DNA from 4 places in the Brucella sp. BE17 genome. Region 2 is predicted to be linked to each of the others. Evidence: riboswitches for the same ligand, from Rfam matches in the RefSeq annotation. Region 2 holds a riboswitch; each other region holds the start of a gene.

Region 1 (3,467 bases), on a different replicon from region 2:
TCCAGTTTGCCTCGAGCTACTTTCCGAGGTAGCGGAGCCATCCCGCAATTGGTGCATGGATAGAGCTTGTCGGCATCAACGAACCGAAGTGCCTTTCGCAAAGTGCTGGCGACTTCCTCCGGAGTTTCAACCGTTTGAGTTGCGACGTCGATGGCCCCTACCATCACCTTTTTGCCTCGAAGGAGTTCAATAAGGTCAATGGGAACATGCGAGTTCTGACACTCTAGCGAGATCAGGTCGATATTCGACTTTTGTAGTTTGGGGAAGGATTCCTCATATTGACGCCACTCGGATCCCAGGGTCTTTTTCCAATCAGTGTTGGCCTTAATGCCATAGCCATAGCAAATATGGATGGCAGTTTCGCACTTAAGACCTTCAATTGCCCTCTCCAGGGTAGCGACACCCCAATCATTGACCTCATCAAAGAAGACGTTGAATGCCGGTTCGTCGAACTGGATGATATCGACGCCGGCAGCCTCCAGTTCCCGGGCTTCTTCATTGAGTATCCTTGCGAATTCCCACGCCAGTTTCTCACGGCTTTTATAATGGGCATCATAAAGCGTATCGATCATAGTCATAGGTCCCGGCAAGGCCCATTTGATAGGTTGCTGAGTTTGCTGACGTAAGAACTTAGCGTCTTCGACAAAAACCGGCTTTGGACGCGATACAGCGCCAACAACCGTCGGCACACTCGCATCGTAACGATTGCGGATTCTGACCGTTTCACGCTTTTCAAAGTCGACCCCGTCGAGGTGCTCAATAAACGTCGTTACAAAATGCTGGCGCGTTTGCTCGCCGTCACTGACGATATCAATGCCAGCCTGTTGTTGATCGTCCAAAGACAAGCGCAGAGCATCTTGCTTGCCCGCAATTAATTCATCATCCTGCAACTTCCAAGGCGACCAAAGTTTTTCAGGTTCTGCAAGCCAAGAAGGCTTTGGCAAACTGCCGGCGGTCGACGTAGGCAATAGTCTTTTCATGATAGGCAACCTTTTGTTTTGGCTCGTCAAAGGGTGTAGTTGGCAGACCACTGCTCAAGGACGGTCTTATACGGTTTAATGAAGTTCTCTTCAGCGAATTTTCCCTGCTCAACAGCAAGCCGGCCACGCTCTTCGCGATCATAGACCACGCGTGTTAGTGAATAGTCCTCATGCTTTAGACTTGGCTGAAAGCGATACCCAGCTACGGAATTGGCGTTGTAAATCTCAGGCCGATAGATTTTCTGAAAAGTTTCCATCGTGCTGATTGTGCCGATAAGCTCAAGATTAGTGTAGTCATTGAGGAGATCGCCAACAAAATAGAAAGCGAAAGGCGCAACACTGTTCGGCGGCATGAAGAAGCGAACCTGCAGCCCCATTTTTTGAAAGTACTGGTCCGTCGAAGATAATTCATTCTGCTGATATTCAACACCCAATACGGGATGGTGATTTCCAATGCGGTGATACGTCTTGCTGCTGGATGCACTCAAGCATATGACCGGCGGCTTACGAAAATGCTCTTTGTAAGCATGGGAATTGAGAAAACATTTGAACAGTTTTCCATGCAGATCGCCGAAGTCATCCGGAGCGCTGAATGCGGGGCGCCCCTTATTGTATTCGGGCAGCACGACGCTGAAGTCATAATCTCGAACATACGAAGAGAAATTATTCCCTACGATGCCTTCGACGCGTTGATTTGTCTTCCGATCGACGATATTCGTTTGCAAGATTTCAATCAGTGGGAAAGCATCCTGATTGTCTTCCGCATCAATATTCATCTCGACCGAAATGATTTCGAGTTCTACAGAATAACGATCGCCTTTGGGATTATCCCAATGCGCCAGAGCGTTGAAACGATTGTCAATCATCTTCAAGGTGTTACGGAGGTTCTCCTGGCGGTTCTCCCCTCTGGCCAAATTAGCGAAATTCGTCGTGATACGCGTATTGTCTGCGGGATGATAGTTCTCATCAAAACGATGGCTCTTGAGGCAGAACGTAAAAGCGTGACGCATCGCGATCCGCTGGCGATCGACGGCTGGCTTGCCCTTGGTGGCGACTGAAATTGCAGTTTGAGACATGGCTCACCCCGATGAGTTGGGGGCATGGGTCAGCGAACTCATAGCGATACATACCGCTACGCGGCCTTCGCTACGGCACACCGGGACACCCCGCCCGTGGACGTTATTTCACCAAGGCAGGTCTCCTGGCTCACGGCTATTGCTCTGGTCCGTCTTCCCAGGAAAAACCCCAGTGACATTGTGGACATAAGCTTGCCGCTTACAGTTGCGGGGGCAGCGCCGGCTTTCCCGAATGGGACGGGGCACCGACTTCCCTCTTAGCCCCGGCGTGTCGCAAACGACCACCGGAGAACCTAGGCATGGTGAACTTCCAGCATCTGACGCAGATTGTCAAGAGAACATAAAGAAATGTTTATATCTTTAAGTCATATATGATAATGTCAAATTATTCTGTATATGAAATTTTCATCCGCTTCCCGGCCCCTCATTGCCTAAATCCGGAGCTGTCCCACGACTATAGGCGGCGAGCCGACACGATATGCCACTGGCGCACAGCACGCATGGAAAGCGAAAAACAGATAACCCGCCCGGACCGCTCGCCTATTCTGGCCGCTGGCGGCGTGTCGGGAGCATATTTCCGCAAGGGTGATACCGTCGCTTCGTACATTGATTGGTACGGAAGGTTTGTTCTTTATATTCGGCCGCCAAGGCTGCTGATGCCCAAAGGTAGGTCGCGATGATGAAAGTTTAGAGCCGCAAATTGGCCGCCCCATGAGGAAAAATGCGCTTTAGCACTCCTGATCGTCTTTTAGGAAGTAGATGTCTGCGGCACAGATTTCTGTCTCATCTTCGCTTCCTTTGATGGAGCTATAATGAGCCGAAAATCCTCTTCTTAACTAAATCAATTTCGTCTCAAGGGTGATGCTCCGCCACAGTCTCTACAATAAACCAAAATAGAAACATTCAGCGTGCCGTATGGTAGCGTGCACATTCTACGGAGTTTGCGATGATGATTTTTAGCCTGCTGCCATATCGCGGCGCCAATCTTACCGGCACTGTAATATGGTTGAGATGGTCACCCATTCGCCGCGAGAACCGGGCAGGCCGTCGTCCACATCCAGTCTAACTTAAAACGGCAAACAGCAATTCAAGCTGCCAGCGCCTTTGCGTTTCACCATCCTCTAGCCTCATTTCTCATTGGGCGCTCAGATAACCACAATCTCGCCTCTGCTATCGCATGTGGCGCTGGGTGTCGTCACGGGACCGGCATAACCAGCCGGATAGCTGATCGTTACACCGGGCTTAGCGACAAAAATGTAAGGCCGTCATCAAGCGCAGCCAAGACATAGACTTTCATACCTACTTAACAAAATTGGAACGATCATAGGCCTTACGAGTTCAATAAGTGAACATTCATGCAGAGAGGAGAATTGTAATGGTCAAAACTACACTTCTGACAGCGGCGTGTGCA
Region 2 (3,467 bases):
ATGGCACGCGCGATCATGTTTCAGGGGACGGGTTCGGATGTCGGCAAGAGTGTTCTTGTCGCGGGGCTTTGCCGTGCGGCGCGCAATCGCGGATTGAAGGTGCGCCCTTTCAAGCCGCAGAACATGTCGAACAATGCTGCTGTCAGTGATGACGGCGGAGAGATTGGTCGTGCGCAATGGCTGCAAGCCTTGGCATGTGGTGTGCCCTCGTCGGTGCATATGAACCCGGTTCTGCTTAAACCCCAAACCGACATGGGCAGTCAGATTGTCGTGCATGGAAAAGTGTATGGCGAGGCACGTGGACGCTATTACCAGCAATTAAAGCCGCAATTGATGCAAGCGGTCTTGCAATCCTTCGCACATGTCAGTCAGCACGCCGATCTGGTGCTGGTGGAAGGGGCTGGTTCTCCTGCCGAGATCAATCTGCGTGCAGGCGACATTGCCAATATGGGATTTGCAACGCGCGCGAATGTGCCGGTTGTCCTTATCGGCGATATCGACAGAGGCGGGGTCATTGCCTCGCTGGTCGGTACGCATACAATCCTTACGCAGGAAGACCGTGCCATGGTGCGCGGCTTTCTCATCAATAAGTTTCGCGGCGACATTTCGCTGTTTGATGACGGGCTTGCAGCAATCACGGATTTTACCGGTTGGCGCTCTTTCGGGGTGGTGCCTTGGCTGAAGGCCGTATCACGGCTTCCGGCGGAAGATTCGGTTGTGCTGGAACGAGCTGTGCGCGGTGAAGGGAAAAGTTTCAAGGTGGCCGTGCCCATGCTGCCGAGGATCGCCAATTTCGACGATCTGGATCCGCTGAAAGCCGAACCACAGGTCGAGGTGGTCATGGTGCCGCCGGGGCAGGCTTTGCCGCAGGATGCAGGTCTTGTTATCCTGCCGGGAACAAAATCCACGATTGCCGATCTTTGTGCCTTTCGAGAGAACGGCTGGGACCGTGATCTGGAAATGCATGTACGGCGGGGCGGCCATGTGCTGGGTATTTGCGGCGGGTTTCAGATGCTGGGCAATCGGATCAGCGATCCAGATGGCATCGAGGGACAAACATGCGAGGTCAATGGATTGGGGCTGCTTGACGTGGAAACAGTCATGGAGCCGGAAAAGATCGTGCGCAACGTCACGGCGACCTCGCTTTTCCTTAATGCACCGATCGAGGGGTATGAAATCCACATTGGTCGTAGCACCGGCCCTGATGCAGCGCGCCCCTTTTCTCGCATTGGCAATCATGACGATGGCGCAGTTGCTGCGGATGGCCGGATTATGGGAACTTATCTGCACGGCGTGTTCGGTTCTGATCAATTCCGGCAAAAGTTTCTGGCAAGGCTGGGCCTGCGCGGCTCAGGCGAGAACTACCGCGCCAGTGTTGAAACGGCGCTTGATGAGCTGGCTCAAGAACTGGAAGCCTGTCTTGATATCGATGCCTTATTTTCGCTTCCATAGTCACTTTCTGGCTCGCGCTCAGGTCTTTGCCCAGGCGTGCTTGGTCAGGGCTGACAATGTGCAGTGGGCGCGCCCCGCACGCGCCAACTGATAGAGTTTGGCGAAACGCGGGGACGCTGGTGGTTGGTGTGATGCTCTATCGTCAGGCCAATTGACGCCGCTCTGGCAGAAGCCTAATGTTTGATCATGCGACAGGTTTTGCCGGGATGAGAGTCCCGGCAATGCGAAAAGGGAATGCGACGGACGGACCCAAGCCGGGCGTCTTTATCGCAGCCGACCCCGCGACTGTAGAGCGGAGAGGGATGAAACAGGCCGGGCAACCGGCAGCCACTGGAAACCATAATTTCCGGGAAGGTGTTTTACTCCTTACGACCCGTGAGCCAGGAGACCTGCCTGTTGCGTGAAGGACATCATGTCCGCACCCGATGGGAGGTTTTCCCTGCTGCCTGCACGGAGGTTGTCATGGCTGCGCGTAACGAAAATTCACTCAGTACTACACTCCCTTTGCCCCTTGCCACCCGTCTTGTGACGGCCTCGTTGTCGCTTCTGCTCGGAGCCTTCCTGATCTACGGTGTTGGACTGGCGCATTCCGACACGCTGCACGATTCGGCACATGACACGCGTCATGCCTATGGGTTTCCCTGCCACTGATCTGGGCCATAAGGCTCTGCTGTTTTCACAAACTGGGAATTGAAAAACGCTCAATGGTGGACGGCCATTGGAGCGGGTTTTCTGTTGAGGGACAAAAATGTTGATTCGTTATTTATTGGCCACGCTTGCCGCAGGCCTGCTGGCAGGGGTTCTGGTGACGCCTGTCATGTATCTCAAAACCGTGCCGCTGATTCTTGAGGCAGAAACTTACGAAGATGCTGGGGGCGGGCATAGTCATACAGAAGCAGACGCTGCGCCGCACGACCATGATGAGGTGGCAGCAAATGAGGAAGAGGGGGCCGAGCTGCCTTTTGGACGCCTCGGAAATACCTTGCTCGCCAATCTCGTTGCAGGCGCGGGCTTTGCCCTGTTGCTCGGAGGTACAGCACTTCTGGCTGGTCGCCGCATCACGGTGCGAAACGGCATTTACTGGGGTGTTGCCGGTTTTTTTGCTGTGGCGTTCCTGCCGGCGCTCGGCCTTTCGCCGGAACTGCCAGCAATGCCTGCCGCAGAGCTTGCGACGCGGCAGCTCTGGTGGCTGGTGACGGTGCTGTTCAGCGGAATCGGTCTTTACCTTATCGTATTGCGATCCGAAATCTGGGCAAGAATCGCGGGTCTAGCGCTCATTATTGCGCCGCATCTTTATGGTGCGCCGCACCCGCATGACATTGCATCGCCCGTTCCCGCCTTGCTTGCGTCGCAATATGCGGTTTCCTCGCTTGCAACCAACCTGTTTCTGTGGGCAGTGATTGGTCTGGCACTGGGCTGGTTCATCCAGACCTACGCATCAACGGAAATCGAAGGCTGAAACCATGGCTCCGCCGCGAACTGAATTTGCAAAAATCACTTTCGTTCTTGGCGGAGCGCGTTCGGGGAAATCGTCTTTTGCCGAGAAGAAGGTTGAAGCCTCCGGGCTTCAGCCCGTTTATCTCGCAACCGGACGCGCATTTGATGGCGAAATGGAAAACCGTATTGCCATTCATCGCGACCGTCGCGGGTCCCAATGGCAGACGGTAGAAGAGCCGCTTGATCTTGTCGGTGCGCTGGAAAAAAACATGGGTCACGACCGCTTTGTGCTGGTCGATTGCCTTACACTGTGGATCACCAATCTGATGATGGCCGAGCTTGATATTGCGGCTGAAACGCACAAACTGGCGGCAAGCTTGCGCAAGCTTGTCAGTCCCGTGATTCTGGTTTCCAACGAAGTCGGGCTTGGCATCGTGCCGGAAAACCGCATGGCGCGAGAATTTCGAGATTTCGCGGGTTTTGCGCATCAGGCGGTAGCATCGGTTGCGGATGAAGTTTATTTCATGGCGGCAGGTCTGCCGCTCAAAATGAAGGGTTAGTTTTATGCAGGGTCAAAA
Region 3 (3,467 bases), on a different replicon from region 2:
CCCATTCCCCAAATCCCTTGACCGTTTCGATTTTACCGCCGCGATGGCAGATGGGCTGAATGCAGAAGATGGTGCGGCAACATTGACGGCATTCACAACCGCAGCCGTAGGCAAGGCACTCGACCTTTTACCAAAACGCCCCAAGCGGCTCGCCGTATCTGGCGGCGGGCGCCATAATCCGACAATCATGCGCATGCTGGTCGAGCGCGCCGGTGTGGAACTGGTGCCGGTCGAATCGCTGGGTTGGCGAGGGGATGCAGTTGAAGCTGAATGTTTTGCGTTTCTTGCCGTGCGGGCTTTGCGGGGGCTGCCGATCAGTTTTCCAAGCACGACGGGGGTGCCCGCACCGATGAGCGGTGGGATGCTGGCCGAACCGCGATAGGTTTTATTTTAAAACGGAATTGCAGACAGCAAAACGCCCGCAGCGATGGGAGGAGGAGTTCGCTGCGGGCGGATTGATAAAGCGCGACTGGGAGGAGGAGTGCCGCGCTTTGCGTCCGGTTTTTGGGAGGAGGAGTAAACCGGACGAGTTGTAAATAGGATCGCTGCATTGTGATTACAACAGACGATCCTGCAACCGAGATATGCACAATTTGCAAAGCGGAAAATAAAGCCGCCTCAGCAGCGGTTGAACGCGCTGAGGCGGTAAATCGTCGCCAAAGCCCCCAATGGCGAGATATGATCTCTAATAGCATAAGTCTGACGCGAGAAAATATACCCGTTACAGCTTTTGATGGAAAAATCCACACTATGTTAAATTCGCAACATCGGCATGATGTGTGGATTTTAAGGACATGTGTTTCAGTTAAATTCTTTAAAAAACAGTTTGTTATCTCGTAGCCAGTTGCAGAGTGTTCCTTATCCGCCGAGGCGTTCAGCGATCCGCGTCCTGTTGACTGCCATGGCCTCCTTTGAAGGTTCCCAATCACAACACCACTCCGGCGCAAAGCCGAGGAGGAGTTCGTGCGTCATTGTGAACTGTGGCGCGTATCCTCTGGCTCTCATTTCTGCCACCAGTGCAGCCTGCCTTTTCGCCAAGTAGCCAAGGCGTGGGTAGAAAAAGCGCACATGGCCAGTTCCAAGCGTATAAGCGGAAGGATTGCGGGAATCGTCCGGCGTTTCGCCACGGGCAATGGCCGCGCGCACCAGTGCGAAAACCCGCGGCAGTTCACGATATTCCGCGACAAGATGCGGACCAGTCAATTCTGATGGCGGAATGCAGTTTATGCGCGTCAATTTCGATGCTCGCTATGCTGGAAACAAATGATTTGAACTGTGTAAAAAGGAGCAATCAGCTATTCCCCAGTTTTTTCACATTCCGTATGTCCTGCTATTCCACAGGGATTATAAAATCTATCGCTCATTTTCGCTTTTTTCCGATCTATCCCCAAATCCATCTATTGACGAGTTTTTAACTTCGTCTACCATATCTTGTGTATGAGGTTCTCTCGATTCGCAATCGAGGGCTAAGACGGGAATTCGGTGCGTTTCATCTGTCAGGGTGAAGCAAAGCCGAAGCTGCCCCCGCAACTGTAAGCGGTGAGTTCTGTCCATCATGTCACTGGCGAAAGCCGGGAAGACGGGCGAGAACGTTGATCCGCAAGCCAGGAGACCTGCCTCTTACAAGTACGTCCACGGGCGGGGTGTCCGGCTGGCGCGCAATTTTATGGCAAGGTTCCTTGCCGGTTGCAGCCCCGATTTCCCGCTCACAGCTTCGGGGTGAAGTCCATGTTCAGACAGTTCAGTTTCAGTCGTTACGGCTTTTCCATCAGGGAATAGTATTTGTTCATCGCGCAGGTCTGACCTGCGTTGATCGATCCCCCATTGCATGTCTCTTGCCGCGCATCGTCAAGCTGCGCGAACGATCCTTTGTGTGCCGTCCAAATCAGTGAGGAAAAAATGAATATCACCGTCTACAGCAAGCCCGCCTGCGTCCAGTGCACTGCTACCACGCGCGCGCTTGATCGTCAGGGTGTCGATTATGAAGTTGTCGATATCTCCGTTGATGCAGACGCTTTCGATCTCGTACACGGTATGGGCTACCGGCAGGTTCCGGTCGTCGTTGCCGGTGAAGCGCATTGGGCTGGTTTCCGACCCGACATGATCAGCGCGCTCGCCTGAGAGACATGCTCATGAGCCTGCTCGTCTATTTCTCCAGCCGATCCGGCAACACGCATCGCTTTGTGGAGCGGCTTGGGATGCGGACCGACCGCATTCCAATGGAGGTGGCGAGCGCTTTGAACGTGAATGAGCCTTTTGTGCTTGTCACGCCGACTTATGGTGGCGGTGGCACCAAGGGCGCAGTACCCAAGCCTGTCATTCGTTTTTTGAACGATGTGGGCAATCGCTCTCTCATTCGCGGCGTGATCGCCGCGGGCAACAGCAATTTCGGCGCGGCTTTTGGCATCGCTGGCAACATTATTTCCGCCAAATGTCAGGTTCCCTATCTCTATCGCTTTGAGCTTCTGGGAACAGACGAGGACCTTGGCAATGTCAGAAACGGGATGGAACGATTTTGGACACGGCAGATACAACCCTGATCCGCGAGCACGAGGCGGAGCCATTGGCGCTTGATGCGCCGGAACCCGCATCCACGCGCAGCAGCAAGCCGATACAATCCTTCGAGGGAATGGATTATCACGCGCTCAACGCAATGCTGAACCTCTATGACGATGAGGGGAAAATTCAACTCGATTGCGACCGGCAGGCCGCACGTCAATATTTTCTCCAGCACGTCAACCAGAACACGGTGTTCTTTCACAATCTACGTGAGAAGCTCGATTATCTGGTAAGTGAAAACTATTACGAAACGGAGGTGCTGGACCAGTATTCCTTCAATTTCGTGCGCGACCTGTTCGATGAGGCTTATGCGAAGAAATTTCGCTTCCCGACCTTCCTTGGCGCGTTCAAATATTACACCAGCTATACGCTGAAAACGTTCGACGGAAAGCGCTATCTGGAGCGCTACGAGGATCGTGTCTGCATGGTGGCGCTGACGCTTGCGCGCGGCAATGAGCAACATGCGCGCGAGATGGTCGATGAGATTATTTCAGGCCGCTATCAGCCCGCGACGCCGACTTTCCTCAATGCCGGCAAGAAACAGCGCGGCGAACTGGTGTCCTGTTTTCTGCTGCGCGTCGAAGACAATATGGAATCCATTGGTCGTTCGATCAATTCTGCCTTGCAACTCTCCAAGCGCGGTGGTGGCGTGGCGTTGAGCCTCACCAATATCCGCGAAGCGGGCGCTCCCATCAAGCAGATCCAGAACCAGTCCTCGGGCATCATCCCGGTGATGAAGCTTCTCGAAGACAGTTTTTCATATGCTAACCAGCTTGGTGCACGTCAGGGCGCGGGCGCAGTTTATCTGCATGCGCATCACCCCGACATCATGCGTTTTCTTGATACTAAGCGCGAGAACGCGGATGAGAAAATCCGTATCAAGACGCTTTCACTCGGCGTAGTGATCC
Region 4 (3,467 bases), on a different replicon from region 2:
AGCGCGAGCCGTAGCTCTGCACCCAGGCATGTTTGGTAAAGGCGAAGCCGGAGAGTTTCTCCCCGAAATATTGCACCATGTCGTTGCGCTCGAATTCACCATGCACGAGCACATCAAGACCGATTTCTTCCTGCCAGCGGATGGCTGCTTCGGTTTCGGTGCGGAGGAAGGCCTCGTAATCACTGTCGCCGAGCTCACCCCTGTTATGGGCGGCGCGTGCCTTGCGAACTTCAGGCGTCTGCGGAAAGGAGCCGATGGTGGTAGTCGGAAAACGCGGCAGGCCGAGTTTTTCGCTTTGAAGTCTCTGGCGCTCGGCAAAAGCGCCAGTGCGGCGCAGCATGGATTGATCGATGGAGCCGATGCGCTTTTCGACATTCTTGTCGTGCACCTTTGTGGACGCTTTTCGTGCGACGATGGCCTCGCTTGCAATTTCCAGTTGCGGCAGCACGGTGTTTTTTCCCGACGCCAGCGCCTTGCCAAGAACGGTCAGTTCATCGATCTTCTGCTTGGCGAAGGCAAGCCAGCTTTTTAAATCCGCGTCGAGCGCATCTTCGAGATCCAGATCAATCGGCACATGCAGAAGCGAGCAGGATGGCGCAATCTCGATTGCATGGGAACCGCGCTGCTCGAAGATCGGCTTTATCCGGTCGATGATCGAAACGAGATCGGAGCGCCAAATATTGCGTCCGTCGATAACGCCAAGTGACAAAACCTGTTCAGGACTTATCTTTGCAGCGATGTCTGCAAGCTGTTCCGGCGCACGGACCAGATCGACATGCAGTCCTGCTACGGGCAGTAACAGGGCCGTATCGAGATTGTTGCCAAGCGCGCCGAAATAGGTCGTCAACATGATTTTTGGGTGGGCGTCAGATGCCAGGTGCCTGTATGCGAGTTCATAGGCCGCCAGTTCGTTGGGGATCAAGTCCAGAACAAGTGCGGGTTCGTCGATCTGCACCCAGTCTGCGCCAGCGCCTGCCAGCTTTTGCAGAATTTGCACATAGACCGGCAACAGTTTCGGCAACAGCGTAAGCGGGTTGGAGCCCGGCGTCGTCGGTTTGGCGAGTTTCAGCAATGTCACAGGGCCAAGTAGAACAGGGCGCGTATGGACACCTAGCGCCTTGGCTTCCAGAAAATGATCTAGAATTTTGGTGCTTGAGAGCGCGAACTCCTGATCGTCTGCCAGTTCCGGCACCAAATAATGATAATTTGTGTCGAACCATTTGGTCATTTCCATTGCGGTCACACCTGAAGAGCTGTGCTCGTGATGGTTATGGCCGCAGGATGGAGCTTCACCTTCGAGCCCACGTGCCATGGCAAAATAAGTGTCGAGTGAGACCTCTCCGCCGGTCCAGCCATAACGGGATGGAATGGCACCCACCATGGCGACCGTATCGAGCACATGGTCATAGAGCGAGAAATCATTCGATGGAATTTTTGTGATACCGCTTTGTTTCTGCTCGAGCCAGTTGGCGGCTCTGAGCGCTTTTGCCGTATCCAGGAGCTGCGATGCGTCGCTCTTGCCCGACCAGTAGGATTCAAGCGCGAATTTAAGTTCGCGATGGCGGCCGATGCGCGGCACGCCCAGCGTGGCGGTAGCGATGGTGGCGTTTGACATGACTGTTTACCCCGATTCAGGTTGGGGCAGGGGCTTTAGGATGCGTGCAACGCAAAACCGCCCGCTGAAGCGCGGTTGCTGCGACACATCGGGACACCCCGCCCGTGGACGTTACTGCATCATGGCAGGTCTCCTGGCTTGCGGGTCAAAGCCTTCATTCGCCTTCCCGGAATACGCATTCCAGTGACTTGAAATGAATGTCGGCTCGCCGCTTACAGTTGCGGGGGCAGCTCCGGACCTGTGTTTAATATAAATACCTAACGCACCGGATTCCCTCTTAGCCTCGCCACCCGATTGGCGGCGAGGACCACGATTACTTTAGTGTGAGCGAGAACTGATGTCGTGTCAATATCATATAAAGAAATCTTTATATCTTTAAATGTTAAAGTGATTTGCGCAGCGAGGGAAAGGTCAAATCGTTTGAATTTTATTTTCTGTAACAATGGACTCATCGAAAACCTGGACTTTCGGGAAAGTTTTTTTGGTTAATTAGTGATTATTATAGCTCAGTGTTTTCAATCTATTGGCCCTCTCAGGCATAGAACTCACCCTTATGTGCTCGCGTTTTGTATTGACTATTAATACTGTGTTAAGCACACTTTGTTGCAATATGTTACAGCGCGTTATCGCAGTGGCTTGAGCGAGGTGATCAATTGAAGCAAATACGGCAGACAGATCGGCATACCCTGCAGACAGGGGAACGGTCTGCCATGGCTTCAATGACATCCTTCTGGGGGCTGATGCGCGCCTACTGGGTTTCGGACCGCTGGAAAGAAGCCTGGGCGCTAACCATCGCGATCTTTGTTTTGACAGCAATCGTCAGCAAGACGACGGTCTGGGTGGCCGAGGCCTCCGGCCTGATGATGAACTCCATCGTTAACGTCAACACGGCTCCGGTGCAGCATCCGCTTCTGGCTATTGCAGCCAACGCTGGCATTCTCATTGCACTGATGCTTGCCAAGGACGTGATGCTCGTCGGCTCGCGGCATTTTCTGTCGACGACCTTGCATCGCAAATGGCGCAAATGGCTCAACGACCAGTTCTCGAGCGCGATGCTGAACGGACGCCACGCGCATTTCCATTTGCAGCAGGGCCGCGGCAAGGATCATATCGATAATGTCGATCAGCGCCTGCAGGAATCGGTCAAGGGCATGACTGGTGGTGCCATTGGTCTGGTGACAGGAATTGTTGGTGTTCTGATGTCCGGCTTTTTTGTTGGGCAAAAACTCATTGAAATGTCAACCGAGGTTCAGGGGCTGGAACTGTTCGGTGCCTATGGCGGCGCGTTTCTCGCTTTTGCGGCCATCGTGCTTTATGTACCGCTCGGCACGCTGATAGCTGTCTTGATTGGTCGCCGTCTTGAGCGGCTGAACCTGCGCATGCAGCAGGCGGAAGGCTCCTACCGTGGAGAATGGACCACGCTTCTGCGTCGCAGCTTCCAGATTTCCGCGTCCAAAGGCGAACCCGTTCAGCAATCGGTGAACAACCGTCTTTACACGGATGTCGATCAAACGTGGCATAAGCTCAACCGCTTCGATGCGAGTTATCTGGCCTTTTCGCAGGCCTATGGCTTTCTCTCCAACCGTATTATCGCCTATATACCGGGCCTGCTTCCCTATATGAGTGGTGCCGTGAATTTTCGTAATTATGTGACGGGCGCTGAGCTGGTCGCGGCCATGATCAATGACTGCTCATGGTTCATTCAGGTTATGCCGGCCATCGCCAATTTGCGCGCCAATGCAGGTCGCGTTACCGGCCTTGCGCAATCGATTGAAAATGTGAGCGATCCGGCACAATTTTATGCCCGCTCCGGCATCAACCGCTTTGCCTTTGCTACGCAGCATCCGCGTTT

What was found. A riboswitch is a leader RNA that binds a small molecule or an ion and turns the genes downstream of it on or off. The one in region 2 is predicted to bind cobalamin.
Positions count from the first base shown of each region.
Region 1: it holds a riboswitch for cobalamin, as region 2 does, so the genes downstream of both, AAIB41_RS13880 (DUF1852 domain-containing protein) here and AAIB41_RS05595 (CbtB-domain containing protein) in region 2, are expected to answer to the same signal.
Region 3: it holds a riboswitch for cobalamin, as region 2 does, so the genes downstream of both, nrdH (glutaredoxin-like protein NrdH) here and AAIB41_RS05595 (CbtB-domain containing protein) in region 2, are expected to answer to the same signal.
Region 4: it holds a riboswitch for cobalamin, as region 2 does, so the genes downstream of both, metE (5-methyltetrahydropteroyltriglutamate--homocysteine S-methyltransferase) here and AAIB41_RS05595 (CbtB-domain containing protein) in region 2, are expected to answer to the same signal.

Region 1 covers NZ_CP154468.1:542,289-545,755, reverse strand. The annotation lists gene AAIB41_RS13885 (methionine synthase) at 1-980, opposite strand, end outside; gene AAIB41_RS13880 (DUF1852 domain-containing protein) at 1,007-1,990, opposite strand; cobalamin riboswitch at 2,154-2,368, opposite strand; gene AAIB41_RS13875 (PRC-barrel domain-containing protein) at 3,432-3,467, shown strand, end outside.
Region 2 covers NZ_CP154467.1:1,139,808-1,143,274, reverse strand. The annotation lists gene AAIB41_RS05600 (cobyric acid synthase) at 1-1,452, shown strand; cobalamin riboswitch at 1,629-1,864, shown strand; gene AAIB41_RS05595 (CbtB-domain containing protein) at 1,915-2,103, shown strand; gene AAIB41_RS05590 (CbtA family protein) at 2,201-2,911, shown strand; gene cobU (bifunctional adenosylcobinamide kinase/adenosylcobinamide-phosphate guanylyltransferase) at 2,916-3,449, shown strand; gene cobW (cobalamin biosynthesis protein CobW) at 3,454-3,467, shown strand, end outside.
Region 3 covers NZ_CP154468.1:319,338-322,804, forward strand. The annotation lists gene AAIB41_RS12960 (anhydro-N-acetylmuramic acid kinase) at 1-382, shown strand, start outside; gene AAIB41_RS12965 (pyrimidine dimer DNA glycosylase/endonuclease V) at 859-1,236, opposite strand; cobalamin riboswitch at 1,424-1,636, shown strand; gene nrdH (glutaredoxin-like protein NrdH) at 1,900-2,121, shown strand; gene nrdI (class Ib ribonucleoside-diphosphate reductase assembly flavoprotein NrdI) at 2,133-2,540, shown strand; gene nrdE (class 1b ribonucleoside-diphosphate reductase subunit alpha) at 2,516-3,467, shown strand, end outside.
Region 4 covers NZ_CP154468.1:789,486-792,952, reverse strand. The annotation lists gene metE (5-methyltetrahydropteroyltriglutamate--homocysteine S-methyltransferase) at 1-1,615, opposite strand, end outside; cobalamin riboswitch at 1,721-1,942, opposite strand; gene AAIB41_RS14975 (ABC transporter ATP-binding protein/permease) at 2,326-3,467, shown strand, end outside.